DNA from 3 places in the Caballeronia zhejiangensis genome. Region 3 is predicted to be linked to each of the others. Evidence: predicted binding sites of a transcription regulator. Region 3 holds the regulator's gene; each other region holds the start of a gene.

Region 1 (4,603 bases), on a different replicon from region 3:
GCTTCGACCTCCTGCTGCGCGGGCGTCTTGTGCAGACGGCGCTTGCCGCGCGGCTCCCATTTGAAGTGCTTCACCGCGTTGGTCAGATAGACGTGCTCGCGCACGACGCCGGCACGCTGCATCGCGTCCTGAAGCAGTTGCCCGGCCGGTCCGACGAACGGCTCGCCCTTCAGATCCTCCTGATCGCCGGGCTGTTCGCCGAGCAGCATGATGCGCGCATCGGACGGACCGGCGCCATGCACCGCCTGCGTCGCGTTGCGCCACAGATCGCAGCGGCGGCAAGTATCGAGCGATGTGGGCGCGTCCCGCTCCGGCTGCGCTGCGAGCGCATCGACCTGAACCGCCTTGCCGCCGAGCGCGCCGACGTTTTGCGCCTGCGCGACGCGTCGCGCGCCGCCGCGCGCATCGCTGACGAGCTTCGGGATCAGTGCGCCTTCCGGCAGCCCTTTCCAGAAACGCACCGGCATATGCTGTTCGAGCGCGGATTCGTTCAGTCGCGCCGGATTGAAGATGCTGCGGTAGTAGGTCATCCAGAGCGCTTCGGCGGCATCCGGCAAGACCGCCGCATGATCCGACGCCAGCGCGCGGCCGCGCTCCAGTTGCAGGCGCTCGCCGTCGAACATCGCGGCGCCGTCGGGCGTTGCGATGAGCCACGTCGAGCGTCCCATGCGCGCGGCGAAATGCTCCGCGCCCCACGCGAGCACGTCGTGATCCGGCTCGTACCACGCGACGAATTCCGGCGCGCCGAGCGACGCGTCGCGCTGCCGGAAGCGCACATACGCGATCATGTCGTGCTGCGCGCGGCGCACCGCCTTCGCCATCTTGTAGAGGCGCGCGCCGTCTTCATCGGCGGGCGATGCCACCGAGCGGTCGCCCTGCGCCCAGCGCCACAGCACGCGATATAAAAAGCTCCAGCGGCGCGCGTCGCGAAAATGCGCGGCGTCTTTCAGCAGCGATGCGAGTTCGCGCGACACGCGGATAGGCGGCGCATCCGCTGCCTTCGCCGCTTTCGCCGATCGCGCCGACTCGTTGAACAACGCCGGCTCCGCCTGAGCCGTACGCCAGTCGATCGATTCGGGCGGGAGCTTTTGCGCGAGCGCATCGAGCGCGGCGACGCGCCAGGCGTCGAATTCGTCGTCGATGGCGATGACGTGCATCAGATCAGCGAAAGCTGCACCGGGCCGGTCGCGAGCGCGCGCCGCAGACTGTCCGAAGGCGCTTCGTCGAGCGGCGGCCGGTAATCCGCCGTGACGACGAACGGCTTCACCTTGTCCATGCCGCAGCGCAGCCGCACGAGATCGTGATAGCGCACGCGCCGCTCGCGCCGCAACTCCACGATGCGCTTCGCGTTGCGCATGCCGATGCCCGGCACGCGCGCGATCATGCGCGCGGGCGCGGCGTTCAGATCGACGGGAAAGCGCTCGCGATGCGCAAGCGCCCACGCGAGTTTCGGATCGACATCGAGCGGAAGATTGCCGGCATCGCCGAGCAGTTCGGCGGCGGCGAAACCGTAGCCGCGCATCAGAAAATCCGCCTGATACAGCCGATGCTCGCGCAAGAGCGGCGGCGCTTTCGACGGCACGCCCGAGGGGCTGTCAGGAATCGGGCTGAACGCCGAGTAATACACGCGCTTTAGCTGATAAGAGCCGTACAGCGTTTCGGCGGTGCCGAGGATCGTGCGGTCGTCGGTTTCATCGGCGCCGACGATCATCTGCGTGCTCTGCCCCGCCGGCGCGAACTTCGGCGCGCGCGGCTCCGCTTCCGATTCCTCGCGCGCGACGCGGATGTTGCCCATCGCCAGCTTGATCGTGCGGCCGCTCTTTTCCGGCGCGAGCCGCTCGAGGCTGATTTCCGTCGGCAATTCGATGTTCACGCTCAGACGGTCGGCATAGCGTCCCGCTTGCGCGATGAGTTCGGGATCGGCATCGGGAATCGTCTTCAGATGGATGTAGCCGCGAAATCCGTGCTTCTCACGCAGCAATTTCGCGACGAGGACGAGCTGCTCCATCGTGTAGTTCGACGAACGAATCACTCCGGAACTGAGAAACAACCCGTCGATGTAATTGCGACGGTAGAAATCCAGCGTGAGCGTAACAACTTCTTCCGGCGTGAAGCGCGCACGCGGCACGTTACTGGACCGGCGATTGATGCAGTACCGGCAGTCGTACAGACAAAAGTTCGTCAGCAAAATCTTGAGCAGCGAGACGCAGCGCCCGTCGGGCGTGAAGCTGTGGCAGATGCCGGAGCCGGTGCTCGCGCCGAGGCCATCGATGCCGCGCGACTCGCGTTTGGGCGCGCCGCCGCTCGCACACGACGCGTCGTATTTGGCGGCGTCGGCGAGAATTTCGAGCTTTTCGGAGAGATCCATCTTGATTATGATACTGTATGTTTATACAGTATCTCACGAGAGGCGCGGAGTCAAAGGTAATCACGGCATCGCACGCTTCGCGCCTGCCCTCGCAATCTCTTTCGGAGCCTTTCATGCGATTCGACTACAAGACGTTTCACATCGACTGCACCGCCCATCACGACGAAGACGGCAGCTACTACGCGCACGCACGCATCACGCGTCCGGCGGACGAGCGCACCGCGCATGCGGAAGTATTCGAATCCGGCGAGCTGGATGCGTTCGCGAGCGAGTCGGATGCCGTCCATTGCGCGCGGGCGTGGGCCATCGAGTGGTGTGACGAGGCGACTGCATGACAATTCGATTTCTTCCCGCGGCACGGTGATTGCGCAATGTAATCTGCGACGCCGCAGCTTTGCGCAAGGCGGCGCGCATCGAGATCATTGATCAACGGGAGGAAACCATGAAGAACGCAAAGAGAAGTTTGATTGTGTCGGCCATGATTCTGGGCTTGTCGGGCGCGGCATTCGCGCAAGGCGCGGGCGGCGGTGCCGGCGGCGGCGGCGCGGGTGGCGCAGGCGCGGGTGGCGGCACGGCGGGCGGCAACGGGGCCGGTCAGGGCGGCACCGGAATGGGCACGCCGAACAGCAACGGTGTAACCGGCTCGACGTCGGGCGCATCGGGCTCGAACACGATGGATTCGTCCAAGGGCAGCAGCAAGATGCACAAGAAGGGCAGCTCGGGATCGAACATGTCGAGCGGCACCTCCGGCAAGTCGGAATAAACGTATTGAGTTTCCGCATTTCGGCGCGCCCGGACTTTCGCAAGTCCGGGCGCGTTTTTCGTGCTTCTTCTTTAAACCCGCACGCCTATCCCCACCAAGGTATCCCTGCCAGATAGGGATTTCTCGCGCCTTCCCATCGCCGTAAGGTAATCCCCGAGCGCCATTCGTCGCGCCCGGTGCGTCGTCATTTGTCGCGTCGGACGAAGCGAGCCCGCGCTCGATCCATTCATCCGTCCATCGGCAAAGCGGCAAGGAGTCCGAGACTCGCGTTCCCGGCTGCTTGTGCATTCGTTTCAAGGAGCTGGAACATGAAGGCAAAGATCAACCCGAAATTTCTCGCGATGATGGCAGCATGCGCGGTCGTGTCAGGAATCGGTGTCGCGCACGCGCAAGGCATGCCCGCCGATGCGCAGCAACTCGTCCAGACGATGCGCCCGATGTACATGTCGCAGGCCATGCCCGATGAATCTCAGACGCAAACCGCCGCGACGCCGCAACAAGCCTCCGGCGGCGACTCCGCGTATGGCGGCATGAAGCCCGCCTCCGCGAGCGGACATCGCGATAGCGACTGCAGCCCGGCGAACTGCAACGTTTTCTTCGGTCAGTAGGCGCGACGCCTTATTCCGTGTGAGTCGTCCAGGCGAATGTCGCGCTGACCGACTCGCCCGGTTCCAGCACCGCGCCGCCCTTCGCGGCGCGGTCGACATCGAGATTGACCCAGTCCGCCACGTTGCTCACCGGCTCAACGCAGAGCAAATCGGGATGCGACTTCGGTGCATACACCACCAGGGCATCGAACGGCGCTTGCGCGCTGAGCGCGACCGCGCGGCGTTCGTCGGGCCACGCGATCGTCGCCGTGCGCGACCAACCGGCGAAGTTGTTGTCGAGATCGAAGGCATCGGCGGACATGCCTTCTTGCGACGCCATCGCATCGACGCACGGATGCGCGCCCGCATGCGTCGGCAGCAGATCGGGCGTGCTGTGCCACATCGACGCGACGCGTGCGTGAACGCGCGTATTGCGCGTGCGCGGATAGTACGGGTGATGTCCCATGCCGAACGGCATCGGCCGATCGGACAGGTTGCGCGCGGAGAGCGTCACGCTTAGCGTGTGGTCATCGAGCGCGATGTCCTGCGTCGCCTCGTATGCGAACGGCCAGTGACGCGCGGCATCGCGCGAGGGTTCGTGCAAAAAATGCAGACGCGCGCGGGCGTCCGACACATCGCCGACACGCCACGGCAAGCGCCACGCGTTGCCGTGCAGCGCGTGCGCAAAGGCGTTGCCGTCGCCGGAAAGATCGATGAGCGCACCGTCGAACACGAAGCGCGCTTCGCGGATGCGATTGCAGTACGGCAGGAGCGGAAAGCTCGCCATGCCGAGCGGATCGCGTGCGGCCAGCGCGGCGGGCGTCGCGGGACGCAACCAGTCGATCGTACGTCCGTCGCGCGTTTCGTCGAAGGCCGCGATCGATC
Region 2 (4,603 bases), on a different replicon from region 3:
GAGCGACTATTGGCTGTGGCGCAATTGACGGACGCTGTATCAATGCGTCCCTTCCTTCTCGATGCCGCGAGGGACTTACTAAGCGCGGGCATGGGCAGCGAACGCGACCTGCGGGTGCGGAGAGCGATAGCCAATTTTTTGTACGAGGTGAGTCGGGGACTTCGGCGGGCAACTGAAGCGCAGACCAACGAGCCTCCACCCTCCGCTGGGGAGCGCGAAAGTCAAAACACGGTTGGTATCGCCGTTCCAGGAAGGTTCTCTGGCTACGAGCTGGGTATTTTGCTGGCGTTGGGCATTGATCGTATTTCCGAAGAGCAGGCGATCGAGGTTAGGCGCGCAGCCCGCGCTAGGAAAAACTCCCACCGTTATGGTCTTATCTTCGGCTCGATTCTGTGGGGGCTAAACCTTGTGTGCATCTACTGGTCGAATCCTTTCTGGTGGTTCGCATGCGCGATCTTCACTCTGTTCGTTGGATTAATGGGACTTTGGGACGGGCGAAGAAGAGAAAAAATTGAATTGTTGGGCGGGAAACAGATTTTGGTGCGAAGCGTGCCCTGTGAATACGAAAAATACTTTTATCGTGCTTGGAATGCGGTGATAGTTACCGGGGCGATCATTGCCATTACGATTGCGATATTCCGCGTATCGCCACTGGGAGAAATGGTTATGAAAAGGGGCTAGGACTGGCCCTCTAATTCTCCTGCAAGGCGCCGGTCCCTTGTGGCTCGATGAGTTGCGGGTTGTTGCGCCTTAAACGTGCCGAAGACCGCACGCTGATGCGCGGTCAAGCCGCCTGCGCTTGCAGCGCGGCGTCGCGTTCGAGCGCTGCTTTCGCGGCTGCCTTCGTCTTGCCGGCGCGCGACGGCGGCTGGCAAATGCCGCACACCATCGAGTGCGACGGGTCTTGTGCGTGTGCGACAAATTTCCCGCGGCAGCGCGTGCAGCCCGCAAGGCGCAGGATGCCCGCGTCCTTGAAACGGATGAAGGTCCAGGCGCGCGTCAGGTCCATCTGCAACGGCTCGCCGATCATGTCGAAGTGCTCGGCATAGAGCGAGTACGCGCGAGTCAGCAGATCCACGCGGTCCAAGCCTTTGCTGTTCGCCTCGAGAAAGGCGTAGACGTTTGCGAACATCGACGTATGGATGTTCGGCGCCCACGTCAGATACCAGTCCTCCGAGAACGGCAGCATGCCCTTGGGCGGCGATGCGCCCTTCACTTCTCGATACAGGCGAATGAGCCGTTCACGCGAAATCGTCGGGATTTCCGATTCCAGCACTTGCATGCGTGCGCCGAGCTTGATCAGCGTGATGGCGCGCATGACTTGTGCAGCTTCGTCAGCGAGGCTCTTTGAAGGCGTAGTCGTGGTCATCATCAGGCCGCCAAAAGGACGTCGTTAGCGACGGGCGACGCCACAACGTCGTGGCTGCGACCGGCGAGGCCCGCGAGCATCGCATCCGTGCTCATGCGGAAGAAGCACAGCACTTGCGACGACGATGCGAGTTTCAGCGTCTGTTCCGGCGAAAGCTTCAGAAGCATGTCTGCCATATCCACCGAGAGACCCAAGTGCGACTGTGCCGCTTCCCGATCCGATGCCAGAAACCGCTGCGCGAGCATGAGGTACGACATGTTCAATTCGCGGATAGCACTGAGGTCGGAGGTGGTGTTCATAGCGGCAGACCAGTGTGTAGTTTCGACTTGCTCGTCGCGCTGTCAATCAAGGCGCGAACGAATTGTCTGATTACAAAAGCCACTTTGCAACAATTAGTTACACAGGGTAAACGTTTGCGAGAGGCAATCAGCCTTTTCGCAATCGTTAGCGTGGAATGAGATTCTTCTTCCCTTGCGCCATCTTCACGACGGGCTGTTCTTGGTTCGGATGATATGGGTGAGGTGTGCGTTACGATTTTCGTCTACGCGAGCACAGTCTCCTTCGTCGCAGACGGAAAGCCGGGTCGGCGAAACTGAGTAAGTCATACCGATTCGGCAATTAAGACTGACGTTTTACTGCGACAAGCTTACTCGCGCTGAGAAAGTTGTTGCACTTCTCCGACATACCAAACCGCTGTCCCTTCCTGTAGACTACTGTACAAACATACAGTACTGGGTTCGACATGGGAGCGTTAGCCCTCGAAGACATTCATCCAAGTTTGTGGCGAGGTTCGCAACTGGCCTCTGCTCGCGTGAACGTCGTGCCGTGCGGATCCGAGACGCTTGCCGCAGAGCTGCCGGGAGGCGGCTGGCCCAAGGGCGCGCTGACCGACCTGCTGGTGCAGCAGCCCGGCGTGGGTGAAATGCGATTGCTGCTGCCGGCGCTAAAGGCGGTCGCGTCACGGCGCATTGCATTTCTGCAGCCGCCTCACCGCTTTCAACCCGAAGCGGCCGCGTACTGGGGTCTGGCTGAGACGTCGATCAACGTCGTGCGCGCTCAGAAGACCGCCGATGCGCTTTGGGCGGGCGAGCAGATCCTTCGCGCAGGGACTTTCGGCGCGCTGATCTTCTGGCAAACGCATGTGCGACCGGAAGCGCTACGCCGCCTGCACCTTGCCGCGCAGACGAGCGAGTCGTTGTTCTTCATGGTCCGGCCGCTCGCTGCTGCCAGCGATACGTCGCCTGCCCCGCTTCGCATTGCTGTGCGCCCTGCGCGCGACAGTGTTTCATTGGAGTTCGTCAAGCGCCGCGGCCCGGCGCGTGATGAGCCGCTTGTCGTTGGACTGACCCATTCGCCTATCCTGTTGAATCGCCATGCAATTGTGGATCGGCGTGTATCTGCCGCACCTCAGCCGAGAAGTCTTCCAGCCGAGCTGGTCGTCCACGAGTGAGACGACTTCCGGCTTGGTCGTGCTCGATCACGAGCGTGTCGTGGCGCTCGATCAGGCAGCGCACGACGCAGGCGTTCGCGTAGGCATGCGCAAAGGCGGCGTTCTCACGCTCGCGCCCGATGCGCGCATTCACGACAAAGACGAATTGAAGGAGCAGCAGGCGGTTGCCGATGTGGCGACCGCCCTCATGCAGTTCAGCCCGCAAGTGTCAATCGCTGAGGAGCAGACGGTGCTGGTCGACGTCTCCGCGAGCTTGCGGCTCTTTGGTGGCGTGCGAGCACTGCGCCGCGCGATCCGCGCGTCGCTCGCCGCGTTCGGCTTCACGGTGCGGATGAGCGTCGCGCCCACCGGCCAAAGCGCATGGCTCATGGCCCGATATCGCGGCGGCCGCCGTCTCTCTATCCGCTCGCTGATGCGTCAATTGCCGCGCTTGCCCGCCTTGCTGGTGTTGGAAGCGCGGCGCTATGCCGACTGGTTCGATGGTCTCGGATGCACGAGCGTCGCGGACCTGCGGCGCTTGCCGCGCGCCGGTCTCAAGAAACGCTGCGGTACCGCGCTGCTGGATACGCTCGATCGCGCCGTCGGCGAATCGCCCGAACTCTATGAATGGGTCCAGACGCCGCCGTCCTTCAACGCACGAATCGAGTTGCCGGATCGCGTCGAGCATGCGGAAGCCGTGCTCTTCGTCGCGCGGCGGCTCATTGTGCAACTGACGGGTTGGCTCGCCAGCAAGCAATTGGCGCTCACGCGCTTCTCGATCGAACTCGAACATGAGCGCGGGCGCGCGGCGTTGCCGCCAACGACGATTGAGGTCGCGCTCGCCGAGCCGACTTGGCACGAGGAACACCTCACGCGCTTGCTGAAAGAGCGGCTTGGACGCGTCGAGCTGGCGGCCGCGGTCATCGCCGTGCGCCTCGAAGTCAATGACGTCGAAGCGGCCGAGCCGCCGTCCGACTCACTATTCCCCGAGCCAGGCGGGAGCGCGGCCGACCATAACCGGTTGATGGAACTACTCGTCGCGCGGCTTGGCCATGAGAACGTGTTGCGCGCGGCACCCGTGGCCGACCATCGGCCCGAGATCGTATCGAACTGGGTGCCGGTGTCGAGCGACGTGAGAGGCTGTGCGCTGCCCGGCGATCAGCCGCGCCCTTCATGGCTGCTGGAGACGCCCATCCAGTTGATGACGCGCCAGCACCGGCCGTTCTATGGCAGTCCGTTGCGTACGGTTTCGCCCGGCGAGCGCGTAGAAGCCGGATGGTGGGGCGGCGAGCTCGTTACGCGCGATTACTTTGTCGCGGAAGCTGACGACCACACCTGCTACTGGATCTACCGCGAGCGCGTCGGCAGCCGCGCCGAAGAAGATCCTCGATGGTTCCTGCACGGCCTGTTTGGGTGAAGCGATGGACGTGTACACCTCCATGCTGCCCGGCTATGCCGAGTTGCAGTGCTTCTCCAACTTCACCTTCCTGCGCGGCGCCTCGCACTCGGAAGAACTGATCCTGCGCGCCGAGCGGCTCGGCTATCTCGCGATCGCCATCACCGACGAGTGTTCGCTCGCGGGCATCGTGCGCGCCCACGTCGCCGCGAAGGAAGCCAATATCCGGCTCATCGTCGGCGCGCATTTCCAGTTGACCAACGCCGACGGCACGCCTGCCCTTGCCTTCACGGCGCTTGCCATGAACCGCAATGGCTATGGGAATCTGTCGGAACTCATCACCCTGGCGCGCACGCGCACATCGAAGGGTACCTACCTGCTGACGCCGAACGATCTCGCGCGGCCCGAA
Region 3 (4,603 bases):
CGACGAGCGGCACGACGAGAAAGAACGCGAGAAACGCGAGTGCGATACCGGTCAGGAGCCATCGCACGGCGCGCGGCTCGGTGACGGGATTGAGGCCGTGCGCGTCGCGCTGTGTCGTCGTCTGCAATGGAAGCACCTCGCTCATGCCGTTTCTCCCGCTGCCAGGGAGACGTTGACCGGCGCCGCGCCCGTCTTGCTCGTGCGGCGCTGCAGCCACCATTGCAGCGTGTTGATCAACAGAAGCATCAGGAAGGACACGCACAGCATCACGACGGCGAGCGCGGTCGCGCCGGCATAGTCGTACTGTTCGAGCTTCGTGATGATGAGCAGCGACGTGATCTCCGACTTCATCGGCACGTTGCCCGCGATGAAAATCACCGAGCCGTATTCGCCCAACGCGCGCGCGAACGCGAGTGCGAAGCCCGTCAGCAGCGCCGGAAAGAGCGACGGCAGCACGACGCGCCGGAACGTGAGCCAGCGCGTCGCGCCGAGGCACGCGGCGGCTTCTTCCTGCTCGCGCTCGAAGTCTTCGAGCACGGGCTGCACGGTACGCACGACGAACGGCAGGCCGATGAACGTCAGCGCGACGAGCACGCCGAGCGGCGTGAACGCGACCTTGATGCCGAGCGGCGCGAGATATTGCCCGATCCAGCCATTGCCCGCGTAGACCGCGGCGAGCGAAATGCCGGCGACCGACGTCGGCAGCGCGAACGGCAGATCGACCATCGCATCGACGATGCGCTTGAACGGGAACGTGTAGCGCACGAGCACCCACGCGACGAGAAAACCGAACACCGCGTTGATGAGCGCGCCGCCGAGCGCCGCACCGAACGTCAGCCGATACGATGCGAGCACGCGCGGCGACGTCACCGCGCGCACGAACTGCGCCCAGTCGAGCGTCGCCGTCTTAGCGAAGGTGGCGGCAAGCGGAATCAGCACCACGAGGCTCAGATAAGCCACCGTGATGCCGAGTGTGAGGCCGAAACCGGGTAGCGCGCTCGGTTTCCTGAATGTGAGAGTCGTCATCCTTGAATCATCCTTTTTGCGCGCGGGGTGGGCGCGCGTTGCTGCTTCGGGCGCGCGGCGTCTTGAACGCGCCGCGTCGCCGGTTGACGCTTATTGCGGCTGATAGATCGAATCGAACACGCCGCCATCCGCGAAATGCGTCTTCTGCGCCTTGGTCCAGCCGCCGAAGGTGTCGTCGATGGTATAGAGCTTCAGCTTCGGAAACTGCTTCGTCAGATCGGCGGGCACCTTGTCCGAACGCGGCCGATAGAAATTGCGCGCGGCGATCTGCTGCCCTTCGTCGCTATACAGATACTTGAGATACGCTTCGGCGAGCTTGCGCGTGCCGTGTTTGTCGACGACCTTGTCGACCACCGCGACCGGCGGCTCCGCCAGAATGCTCACGGACGGCACCACGATCTCGAACTTGTCCGGACCGAATTCCTTCAGGGACAGGAACGCCTCGTTTTCCCACGCGATGAGCACGTCGCCCTGACCGCGCTGCACGAAGCTCGTCGTCGCGCCGCGCGCGCCGGAATCCAGCACGCCGGCGTTCTTGTAGAGCTTCGTCACGAACTCCTTGGCGGTCTGCTCGTTGCCGCCCGGCTTGTGCTGCGCGTACGCCCACGCCGCGAGGTAGTTCCAGCGCGCGCCGCCCGATGTCTTCGGATTCGGCGTGACGATCGACACGCCCGGCTTCGTCAGATCGTCCCAGTCCTTGATGTGCTTCGGATTGCCCTTGCGCACGAGAAACACGATCGTCGACGTGTACGGCGATGCGTTGTCCGGCAGGCGCTTCTGCCAGTCCGCGCCGACGAGTCCCTTGCCCGCGAGCGCGTCGATGTCATAAGCGAGTGCGAGCGTAACGACGTCCGCCTGCAGTCCGTCGATGACCGCGCGCGCCTGGCCGCCCGACCCGCCATGCGACTGCTTGAAGGTTACGGTCTCGCCCGTCTCCGCCTTCCACTTTTTCGCGAAAGCCTGATTGAAGTCCTGATACAGCTCGCGAGTCGGGTCGTAGGAAACGTTCAGAAACGACGTATCCGCCTGCGCCGGCGCCGTCATGATCAAACCCGCCGCGCCGAGCGTCGCCGCAGCAAGAAGCCGTCGCAATCCCGTGTTGATGCTTTGCATTCCCCGTTCTCCGTCTTATCGAATTGACGGAATCAGTCTAACGAGGCCTCTATATGATTGAAAATAATCGTTATTCACTTTTTTATACGTAAAACTGCTAAGAACGATATTCCTGGATGGAAGAAGCGCCGGCGGGCGCGATCCGACGGTGCGGAGGCTTCGTGGCCGCGAACTTAAAGTAAAGCTTGAAAAGCGCCAAATACTGTATAAAAATACAGTCACCTGTCCATTCATACAGTGCATCAGGGGCTCGAGCCAGTGACCAAAACATCAAAACTTACCGCGCGGCAGCAGCAGGTGTTCGAACTCATCCAGCGCGCGATCGACCGCACGGGCTTTCCGCCCACGCGCGCCGAGATCGCGGCGGAGCTCGGCTTCAGTTCGGCCAATTCCGCCGAGGAGCACCTCAGGGCGCTGGCCCGCAAGGGCGTCATCGAGCTGGCGGCGGGTTCGTCGCGCGGCATCCGGCTGCTCGGCGATGCATCTCGCATCGATCGGTCCGAGGAGCTGCCGCATCAGTTCACGCTGCCGCATCAGAGCATCATGCAATTGTCTCTGCCGCTCGTCGGCCGGGTCGCGGCGGGGAGTCCTATCCTCGCGCAAGAGCACATCTCGCAGCACTATGCGTGCGACCCCGCGCTCTTCTCCAGCAAGCCGGACTATCTGTTGAAGGTGCGCGGCCTCTCGATGCGCGACGCAGGCATTCTCGACGGCGATCTTCTCGCCGTGCAAAAGCGCAACGAAGCGAAAGACGGACAGATCGTCGTCGCGCGTCTTGGCGACGACGTCACGGTCAAGCGCTGGAAACGGCGCGCGGACGGCGTCGAACTCATCGCCGAAAACCCCGAGTATGAAAACATCTTCGTGCGCGCCGGCAGCGGCGATTTCGCGCTTGAAGGCATTGCCGTCGGGCTGATCCGCTCCGGCGAATTCTGATGTTGGCCCGCGAACGGGCAAGGCACGAAAGTCGAAGCACATTACTTTCGCACCGAGACACGAAATGTCTCATTGACATCGCAAGATAGCCTCACCAACCGCTTTCGACACCTGATTCAGGCGTCTCACAACACAACAAGCATGACGGCCACCGCGCGCGGTGCGCCGCGGTGCGTCCTATCGTCTGGAGAGTCATCATGGAACGTTTTGCCCGTCTGCTGCCCTTCCGTCAATTCGGCCGCCTGCGCCATCTGCGCACGCTGATCGCCTGCGGCATGCCGCGCGCCGAAGCCACGCCCGATCTCTTCAACGAAATGCCCGCGTTGCCGTCCCGTCAGCCGGCCTTCGCTCGCGTTTCCCTCAACAGCACGGTGCACGCCGAGGCCGAGCAGCGCGCGCCAGTGCGCGTGTATCGCGGGCAATCGCGCGTGATTCTGGTGGGCAAGATCGACGAGGTTTCGCGCATGATCGACCGCTGCATCGCCGAGGAAAATGCCGGGCTGGCCGGCGGAATCCTCGCCTGAATGGAACGCCATCGCACGCACGACGTGAATTCACGGGATTTAACCGGCGCCCGCGCGGTCAATCCGTAATTCACGTTTTGCAAGAGGCTTGGCCCAAGCATGTCCCGCACTACCCGTTCTATTGTCGTTACGCTCGTCGTCCTGGTTATCGTCGCGGCGCTCGGTTTCGTTTACGCATCGCCTTACATCGCACTCGATCGCGTGAAGCGCGCGGCCGATGCCCGCGATGCGCAAACCGTCAACGAATACGTCGATTTTCCGGCGCTGCGCGCGAGCCTCAAGGACCAGATCGCGGCGCTGCTCACGCGTCGCGTGGATATTCAAAAGAGCGGGAATCCGCTCGCGATCATCGGTGCGATGATCGGCGCGGCGCTCGTCGGTCCGCTGGTGGATTCGTATGCCACACCGGACGGCGTCGCGGCGATTCTGAACGGCATCCCGCCGCGCGGCGATCCGGGCGAGCGTCCGCCGCAAGCTGGCGACGGCGCACCAGCGAATGCGGGGAATGGGCCCGCGTCCGGCGTCACGACCGCACGGCAGCCGCCGAAAGAGCCACCGCAGACGACGGCGGGTTATCGAAGCCTGAACACGTTCGTCGTCACGTATCAACACGGCGCCGGCGATGCGCGATACTCCGCGATCTTCCACCGCAACGGGCTCGTGTCGTGGAAGCTCGTCGCGGTCGATCTCAACGGTTGACGCGTCAAGCGTCGCGGCTCACGCTTCGCACCGCATCACGCCCCGGCTTCGGCCTTGACGGGCTTCGCCGCGTACGCCGCTTCGTCTTCCGCTTCGGCCGATTCACCGGCCTGACAGACGGCAACCAGGATGCTGCACTTCACGCGATCCAGCAGCGGCGTGTTGCCCGCGCCCATCCACCAGCGCGCGAGGCCGCTGCGGCAGCGATGCCCGACGACGACGAGATCGACCTGAAGGCTGTCGGCGAGCGCCGCGATTTCGTCGATCGGATGGCCGAACGCGAAATGTCCCTGTGCCTGAAGGCC

Evidence for each region. The regulator LexA, encoded in region 3, represses DNA repair genes until DNA is damaged. The targets are predictions, from matches to a motif close to ACTGTATNNNNATACAGT.
Region 1: LDZ23_RS25805 (putative DNA modification/repair radical SAM protein) is a predicted target of LexA. The motif match lies at 2,381-2,398, and genes of this name have one in related genera.
Region 2: imuA (translesion DNA synthesis-associated protein ImuA) is a predicted target of LexA. The motif match lies at 2,082-2,099, and genes of this name have one in related genera.

What each region holds. Positions count from the first base shown of each region.
Region 1 is NZ_CP084285.1:1,014,160-1,018,762, reverse strand. Features, by position in the region: gene LDZ23_RS25810 (UdgX family uracil-DNA binding protein) at 1-1,157, opposite strand, end outside; gene LDZ23_RS25805 (putative DNA modification/repair radical SAM protein) at 1,157-2,368, opposite strand; gene LDZ23_RS25800 (hypothetical protein) at 2,482-2,703, shown strand; gene LDZ23_RS25795 (hypothetical protein) at 2,811-3,131, shown strand; gene LDZ23_RS25790 (hypothetical protein) at 3,440-3,739, shown strand; gene LDZ23_RS25785 (aldose 1-epimerase) at 3,750-4,603, opposite strand, start outside.
Region 2 is NZ_CP084287.1:200,639-205,241, forward strand. Features, by position in the region: gene LDZ23_RS30565 (caspase family protein) at 1-681, shown strand, start outside; gene flhC (flagellar transcriptional regulator FlhC) at 785-1,369, opposite strand; gene LDZ23_RS30575 (flagellar transcriptional regulator FlhD) at 1,372-1,668, opposite strand; gene imuA (translesion DNA synthesis-associated protein ImuA) at 2,112-2,819, shown strand; gene LDZ23_RS30585 (Y-family DNA polymerase) at 2,743-4,215, shown strand; gene LDZ23_RS30590 (error-prone DNA polymerase) at 4,220-4,603, shown strand, end outside.
Region 3 is NZ_CP084283.1:1,337,451-1,342,053, reverse strand. Features, by position in the region: gene cysW (sulfate ABC transporter permease subunit CysW) at 1-145, opposite strand, end outside; gene cysT (sulfate ABC transporter permease subunit CysT) at 142-1,026, opposite strand; gene LDZ23_RS06490 (sulfate ABC transporter substrate-binding protein) at 1,117-2,139, opposite strand; gene lexA (transcriptional repressor LexA) at 2,398-3,075, shown strand; gene LDZ23_RS06480 (hypothetical protein) at 3,273-3,599, shown strand; gene LDZ23_RS06475 (DUF2939 domain-containing protein) at 3,699-4,298, shown strand; gene LDZ23_RS06470 (universal stress protein) at 4,334-4,603, opposite strand, start outside.